2 regions of the Roseateles sp. P5_E8 genome follow, and region 2 is predicted to be linked to the other one. Evidence: predicted binding sites of a transcription regulator. Region 2 holds the regulator's gene; the other holds the start of a gene.

Region 1 (3,616 bases), on a different contig from region 2:
CGGTTGCGCTCGGTCAGCTCGTCCAGCGCGTCGGGGGGCCAGTAGGGCATGGGCGGCAGCAGGCCCACCAGCGCCTCTTGGGCCAAGCCCACCATGTCGCAGAAGGTGCGGTTCACGTACAGCAGCCGGCCGTCGAAGTCGCGCGCGCGCAGCGCCACCAGGGCCGAGTCCTCCATCGCGCGGCGCCACGCGGCCTCGGTGCGGCCGGCCACCTCGGCACGCTGCACCTGGCGCATCTGGCGGCGCAGCAGCCAGCTGGCCACGGCGATCAGCGGCAGGAAGCCGGCCACCAGCACCCAGGCCAGCGGCCGTATGCCGTCGGGCATGGGCTCGCGCAGCGTCAGCTCCAGCGCGGCGTCGGTCAGCGTCTCGTCGGCCAGCGGGCTGGCGCGCAGCGGGCCGGTCAGCGCGACGCGGTAGCTGGGCCGGGGCCCCTGGGCGGCGCGCAGCGGCGACTCGGTGCTGGAGGCGATGACCTGGTCGGCGCTGTCCACCAGCTGCAGGTCGTACTTGCGCGCCAGCCACCAGGGCACGCCGCGCTTGAGCAGCAGCGCCGGGGCGTAGCGCACCACCAGCACGCCGTCGGGCGCGACGTGCGCGGTCAGGTGCAGGGACAGGCCATCCTCGTAGCGGTTGGCGCCGGGCTCGGCCGGCACCTCGGCCAGCACGCGGTTGCGCGCGTCCAGCCAGGTGACCGACAACCACAGCCGCCGCAGCCCGGCGTTGACCTCAGGATGGGCGGCCAGCACAGCCTCGCCCGGCGCCTGGCCGGCCAGGCCGGCGGCAAGCTGGCGCAGATGGGCCTGCTCGTCGTCGATCCGGGCGCGCAGCTGGGCCTCGGTGCTGAGCGCGTCGGAGATCAGCGTCTGGCGCTGCTGCTCCTGCTCCTCGATGCCGTTGGCCCGCACCCAGGCCAGCACGCCGCCCACGAAAATCAGGGACAGCACCAGGGGCGCCAGCCACAGGCTGCGGGTCAGGAGCTTCATGCCCGCAGTCTAAGAAGCTGCGGCGCCCGGGGCCATGTGGAACTCCACAACGACAGCCTTGCCATCAGCTCCGAAGATGCCGTCTATATGAAGGAGACATCCATGACTCTGCCCCGCCTCGTGCTGGCAGCCGCGCTGGCCCTGACTTTCGGTGCGGCACAGGCCCAGGCGCCCATCGTCATCAAGTTCAGCCATGTTGTGGCGCCCGACACGCCCAAGGGCAAGGCCGCGCAGCGCTTCAAGGAGCTGGCCGAGGCCAGGACCGGCGGGCGCGTCAGGATCGAGCTCTACCCCAACAGCCAGCTCTACAAGGACAAGGAAGAGATGGAGGCGCTGCAGCTGGGCAGCGTGCAGATGCTGGCGCCGTCGCTGGCCAAGTTCGGGCCCCTGGGCGTCAAGGCCTTCGAGGTCTTCGACCTGCCCTATCTGTTCAAGGACACCGAAGCCTTCCGCGCCGTCACCGAGGGCCCGCTGGGCGCCGAGCTGTTCCGCCAGCTGGAGCCCAAGGGCATTCGCGGCCTGGCCTATTGGGACAACGGCTTCCAGATCATGAGCGCCAACCGGCCGCTGCGCCAGGTGGCGGACTTCAAGGGCCTGAAGATGCGCATCCAGTCCAGCAAGGTGCTGGACGCGCAGATGCGCGCCCTGGGCGCCATGCCGCAGGTGATGGCCTTCAGCGAGCTCTACCAGGCGCTGCAGACCGGCCTGGTGGACGGCACCGAGGGCGTGCCGAGCAACTACTACACGCAGAAGATCTTCGAGGTGCAGAAGCACATGACGCTGTCCAACCACGGCCACCTGGCCTATGCGGTCATCGTCAACAAGAAGTTCTGGGACGGCCTGCCCGCCGACGTGCGCGGCCCGCTGGAGGCGGCGGTCAGGGAGTCGGCCGTCTACGCCAACGCCATCGCCAGCACCGAGAACGCCGCGGCGCTGCAGGCCATCAAGGCCAGCGGGCGCACCCTCATCTACACGCCGACGCCGGCCGAGACCAATGCGTGGAAGAAGGCGCTGATGCCCGTCCACCAGGAGATGGCGTCGCGCGTGGGCCAGGCCACCATCGCGGCGGCGTACAAGGCAGCGGGCTTCGTCGCGCCGCGCTAGCGCCTCGGCAGCGTGCGCGCGCCGCGTGCCGGTGCCGTTTGGTCGCCTGCAGCACCGCCGTGGTGCCAGACACGCTGTTACCCCGCCCGAGCGCCATTGAGGCACGCAACTTGCACTGGCCCGGGGCATGGACACGCCCCCATTCCCGCTGCCGGGTCTGCGCGTGCTGCTGGCGGACGCCGGCCAGCGCCGCAGCCCCGTCATCCGCCTTGAGCTGATCCGGCTGCGCTGCCAGCTCGTGGATGTGCTTGACCTCGTCGCCGAGCCCCACGCGCTGGGCACCGCCCTGCAGCGCATGGCGCCCGAGCTGCTGCTGATCGACTGCGAGCAGCCCTCGCTCGAGCTGCTCGGCCAGCTCGCCGTGGCCCAGCTGCAGCGCCCGCGCCCGGTGCTGCTGGTGGCCGAGCAGATGGCGCCCGAGCAGATGCGCGCCGCGCTGCGCGCCGGGGCCAGCGCCCTGCAGCTCGCCGGCCTGCCGCCGCAGCGCCTGGGTGCGCTGCTGCAGCTGGCCCTGGCCCGCTTCGAGCACGACCAGGCCCTGCAACAGGACCTGCGCCAGACCCAGACCCAGCTCGCCGAACGCAAGCTCGTCGAGCGTGCGCGCGGCATCCTGATGCGCGAGCAGGGCCTGGACGAAGAGGCCGCCTTCCAGCGCCTGCGCCAGCTCGCCATGACCGGCGGCCAGACGCTCGCCAGCGTGGCCACGCGACTCATCGACGCCGACCAACTGCTGCGCGCACGCTAGGAGGCTGTCGGGCTTTGGGTCGGGTGCGCGCCGGGGAGAGTTGCGGGGCGAGTTGCGGGGCGAGGCAAGGCGCCGACGAGGCGTGGGGCGCCCCCCCCACAACGAGTCGGCAACGCCGTATCGCCCCGCAAATCACCCCGGCCCTTCGGGTTGGGCCTGTAAGGGGGCTGATCCGTCGTTGCAAAAGCTCGCTGGGCGGCCAGCCCAGCTCCGCTTTGCGCCTCGGCTGAGCCCCCTTGCAGGCCCAACGCGCACCCGACCCAAAGCCCGACAGCCTCCCGGGGCTCAGCTCTCCGCCTTGGGGCGCGGCGCACCACAAGCACCTCCCAGCCACGCACCGGCGCGACGCAAACCGCCCGCTGCAGCGCCAGCCATGCGCCGGGCGCGTGCAAATCATCACGGCCGGCCAGCCGCAAAAGCTGGCACGCAACCTGCTGAAAGAGGACTGAGACCTGCAATGGCGCAGGTCTCTCGGGCCAACCGGCTTTGAATCGGTTGGCACTTCGGGACAACGACGTCCGACCTCCCCTATTCGTCTTCGCGACCCGCTGCGTGGGCGAGAGCGTGGCCGCCGTTGCACCCTGCATGACCCAGGAGCCTGTGATGACCGCCTTCGATAACTCGACCACCACGCCCCACCCGCAACGCCGCAGCCTGCTCGCCGCCGCTGCCGCACTGCCCTTCGCCGGCCTCGCCGGTGGCGCCTGGGCCCAAGGTTCGGACAAGCCCGAGAAGGAAGAAGTCCGCATCGGCTTCATCCCGCTGACCGACTGCGCCTCCG
Region 2 (3,616 bases):
CGATGTACACGCGGCCGACGCTGTTCGAGGGCTATGTCGCGGCCAGCCCGGCGGTGAACGTCGACAACGACTGGCTCATTGGCCTCGCCAAGGCCTATGCCGCAACGGGCAAGCCCATCAAGGCACGTCTCTATGTGACCGGCGCCGAGTGGGAGTGGCCCGCCTACCTGGCCGGCATCAAGCGCTATCAGGCCCTGCTGCCCGAGTTGAAGCATCCCGGCCTGGTGTTCCAGAACCGCATCATCGACGGCGAGCGCCACGGCGGCACGAAGCCGGAAAGCTATGCGCGCGGCATGCGCTTCGTGTTCGAGCCGCTGGCGCCGGAGACGGGGCCATCCAAGGATTGAGGCCGGGCTACGGGTGTCAATTCAGCTTGGAGATGCTGCCACGTGCAGCACCAGGGAGGGGGCAGCCGCCTTTGAGGTCGATGGCTCGCGACTGCACCTCGTTTTCGTTCGACGTCGCGGTGGTGGCTTCAATCTGGAGAAGCCGCGCATCTTCCAGGCTGAACAGAAATGAAATGCCAACGGGCGCTGGCAGCCTCGGTGACTGAGCCGGCGTCTTGAACCGAATCGAGACGTAGTGGGGCAGCGTGCTCCGCTCGTGATACCAAGAGCCCGATAGCGAGACCGTCTTCCATGAGTCTGCGGGCAGGGTTTGGAGCACACAGCGTTCAATGACGGTCTGCTTCCCGCCGGAGATGAAGGTCACTTTCGTCGGCCTGCCGGACTCTTTGTCCGCGAACTCCATCTTCAAGCGCGTCAACGTGTACTGCGACGGAAGTTCCGGAATGCTGCCGTCAGAAGCCAGCGAGAGAATCCTGTCCTGGTGAGCGTTCGTCTGACTGCTCAGCATGCAGAACACCAGCAAGGCGAGGGTTTGGCTGAATCGCATGAGAGTGCCTACAGCGCCTTCCTCAAATTCGCCGGCGCGATCTTCATTCCTTCGCGGTATTTGGCCACCGTGCGCCGCGCGCACTGGATGCCTTGCTCTTCCAGCATCGCCGCGAGCGCGCTGTCGGACAGCGGCTTCTTGATGTCCTCGGCCGCGACGAACTGCTTGATGAGCGCGCGCACCGCCGTGCTGGACGCCTCGCCGCCGGCTTCCGTCGACAGCCCCGAGCCGAAGAAATACTTCAGCTCGAAGGTGCCCCAGCTGGTGGCCATGTACTTGGCCGTCGTCACGCGCGAGATGGTGGATTCGTGCAGGCCCAGTTCGTCGGCGATCTCGCGCAGCACCAGCGGCTTCATGGCCAGCTCGCCGTGCGTGAAGAAGCCGCGCTGGCGCTCGACGATGGCCTGGCTGACGCGCAGGATGGTGTCGAAGCGCTGCTGGATGTTCTTGATGAACCAGCGCGCCTCCTGTAGCTGCCCGCCCAGCGGCGAGTTGCTGATGCCGCCGCGCGTGGCGCGCAGCGCGTTGGCGTAGAGCTCGTTGATGCGCAGCTTGGGCGCCACCTCGGGGTTGAGCATGACGCGGAATTCGCGGCCCACCTTGCGCACGATGACGTCGGGGACGATGGCTGCAGCGGCGCCACGCGCAAAGCGGCGGCCGGGCTTGGGTTCGAGCCGGGTGATGAGCCCCTGCGCCTCGCGCAGGATGTGTTCGTCCGCGCCGGTTTCGGCCATCAGGCGGCGCATGTCGCGGCGGGCCAGCAGCTCCAAATGACCCTTGCAGATCAGGATGGCGACGACCTGGGCGGGGCACTTGGGGCAGGCGCGCAATTGCAGCACCAGGCATTCGGACAGGTCGCGCGCGGCAATGCCGGCCGGGTCCAGGCTTTGCAGCAGGCGCAGGGCGATGCGCAGGTGGTCCAGCAGTTCCTCGCGCGTCTCTTCGTCCTCGGCCAGGGAGGCGGCGATCTCGTCGAGCGTGTCTTCGAGATAACCATCCTCGTTGAGCGACTCGATGAGGATCTGCAGCGCGGCGCGGTCCTCGGGGGAGAGGTGGTGGCCGGCGAGTTGCTGGGTGAGATGCTCGGCCAGCGTGGCTTCGGCGAACTCCTGGCTCTCGCGCTCGCCGTCGTCGTCGCCGCTGGCGCCGGAGCTGTTGCTGGGCAGCTCGCGGATGCCGTCGAAGTCGTCGCGCTCGGTGCCGTTCTCCCAGTCCTCGCGCTCGGTACCGCCGAATTCCTCGGCGGTCAGCTCGGGGGCGTCGCCGCTTTCCGACTCGCCGGCCGAAGCCTCGGTGCCGCTCTCGGCCGGCGCGTTCGAGGCCAGCTCGGGGGCGCTGACGGTGAACTCCTCCTCGGTGTCCAGCAGCGGGTTGGTGGCCAGCATCTGCTCGACTTCCTGGTTCAGCTCCAGCGTCGACAGCTGCAGCAGCCGGATGGATTGCTGCAGCTGGGGCGTCAGCGCGAGATGCTGACTGAGGCGGACCTGGAGGGTCTGCTTCATCCCAGAGTTCCTTGCGGGCCGAGCGCCGGGCCGCTCCCAAGCCGGCCCGCGCTGGCGATGTGCTTGCCGCTCAATGCGGCAAGCATCGCCGTCCCCTCGGGGGACCGACCAGACGCGCTCGCGTTCAGCGACGCGAGGATGGGCGAGGGGTTGTCCATCTCTACATGCGGAAGTTTTCGCCGAGATAGACCTTGCGCACGTCGGCGTTGGCCACGATCTCGTCGGGCGTGCCTTCGGCGAGCACGGCGCCCTCGCTGATGATGTAGGCGCGGTCGCAGATGCCCAGCGTCTCGCGGACGTTGTGGTCCGTGATCAGCACGCCGATGCCGCGGCTCTTCAGGAAACCGATGATGCGCTGGATCTCCAGCACGGCGATGGGGTCGACGCCGGCAAAGGGCTCGTCCAGCAGGATGAAGCGCGGTTGCGTGGCCAGGGCGCGGGCGATCTCGACGCGGCGGCGCTCGCCGCCCGACAGGGCCGGCGCCGGGCTGTCGCGCAGGCCGTCGATGGAGAGGTCGTGCAGCAGGCCGTTGAGCAGCTCGTCGATGCGCGCCTTGCCCAGGGACCGGCCCTTGGCGTCCTGCTGCAGCTCCAGCACGGCGCGGATGTTCTGCGCGACGGTGAGCTTGCGGAAGATGGACGCTTCCTGCGGCAGATAGCTCAGGCCCAGGCGGGCGCGTGAGTGGATGGGCAGGCGCTGCACCTCGGCGCCGTCGATGCGGATGATGCCGGCGTCCGAGCGGACGAGGCCGACGATCATGTAGAAGCTGGTCGTCTTGCCGGCGCCATTGGGGCCGAGCAGGCCGACCACCTCGCCGCAGTCGACTCGCACATGGACGTTCTTGACGACCTTGCGCACGCCATAGGTCTTGGCCAGACCCTCGGCTTCGAGGCGGCTGCCGCAGGCCGTTGGCTGGACGCCGGCGGCCGGGGATTCAAGCGTGACGGACGCGTCGCCCATCACGAAGGCTTGCCTGGCTGCAGCGTCGTCGACGGCTTCAGTGGCAAGGCTGCCGGCGGCGCCGAGGCGGCGTCCTCGGCCGGCTGCGGGCGCGGCATCATGACGATGCGCGTGCGGCCGTTCGAGTTGGGCGAGGCGCTGCCGCCTTCCAGCGTGAAGACCTCGGTGCGGCTGTTGTAGACGATGACGGCGCCCGTCACCTCGTTGGCAATCGCCGCGCCGCGCATGCTGCGCACATTGGCGTTGCCGATGAAGCGCA

The links. The regulator sigma-54, encoded in region 2, starts transcription at its own class of promoters, with help from an activator protein. The targets are predictions, from matches to a motif close to TGGCANGNAANCTGCTTT.
Region 1: ACXRVZ_RS11970 (ANTAR domain-containing response regulator) is a predicted target of sigma-54. The motif match lies at 2,190-2,207, and genes of this name have one in related genera.

What each region holds. Positions count from the first base shown of each region.
Region 1 covers NZ_JBGCUM010000016.1:62,056-65,671, reverse strand. The annotation lists gene ACXRVZ_RS11980 (sensor histidine kinase) at 1-986, opposite strand, end outside; gene ACXRVZ_RS11975 (TRAP transporter substrate-binding protein) at 1,089-2,090, shown strand; gene ACXRVZ_RS11970 (ANTAR domain-containing response regulator) at 2,218-2,835, shown strand; gene ACXRVZ_RS11965 (CmpA/NrtA family ABC transporter substrate-binding protein) at 3,439-3,616, shown strand, end outside.
Region 2 covers NZ_JBGCUM010000079.1:4,871-8,486, forward strand. The annotation lists gene ACXRVZ_RS25595 (alpha/beta hydrolase) at 1-347, shown strand, start outside; gene ACXRVZ_RS25600 (hypothetical protein) at 364-894, opposite strand; gene ACXRVZ_RS25605 (RNA polymerase factor sigma-54) at 903-2,396, opposite strand; gene lptB (LPS export ABC transporter ATP-binding protein) at 2,557-3,357, opposite strand; gene lptA (lipopolysaccharide transport periplasmic protein LptA) at 3,357-3,616, opposite strand, start outside.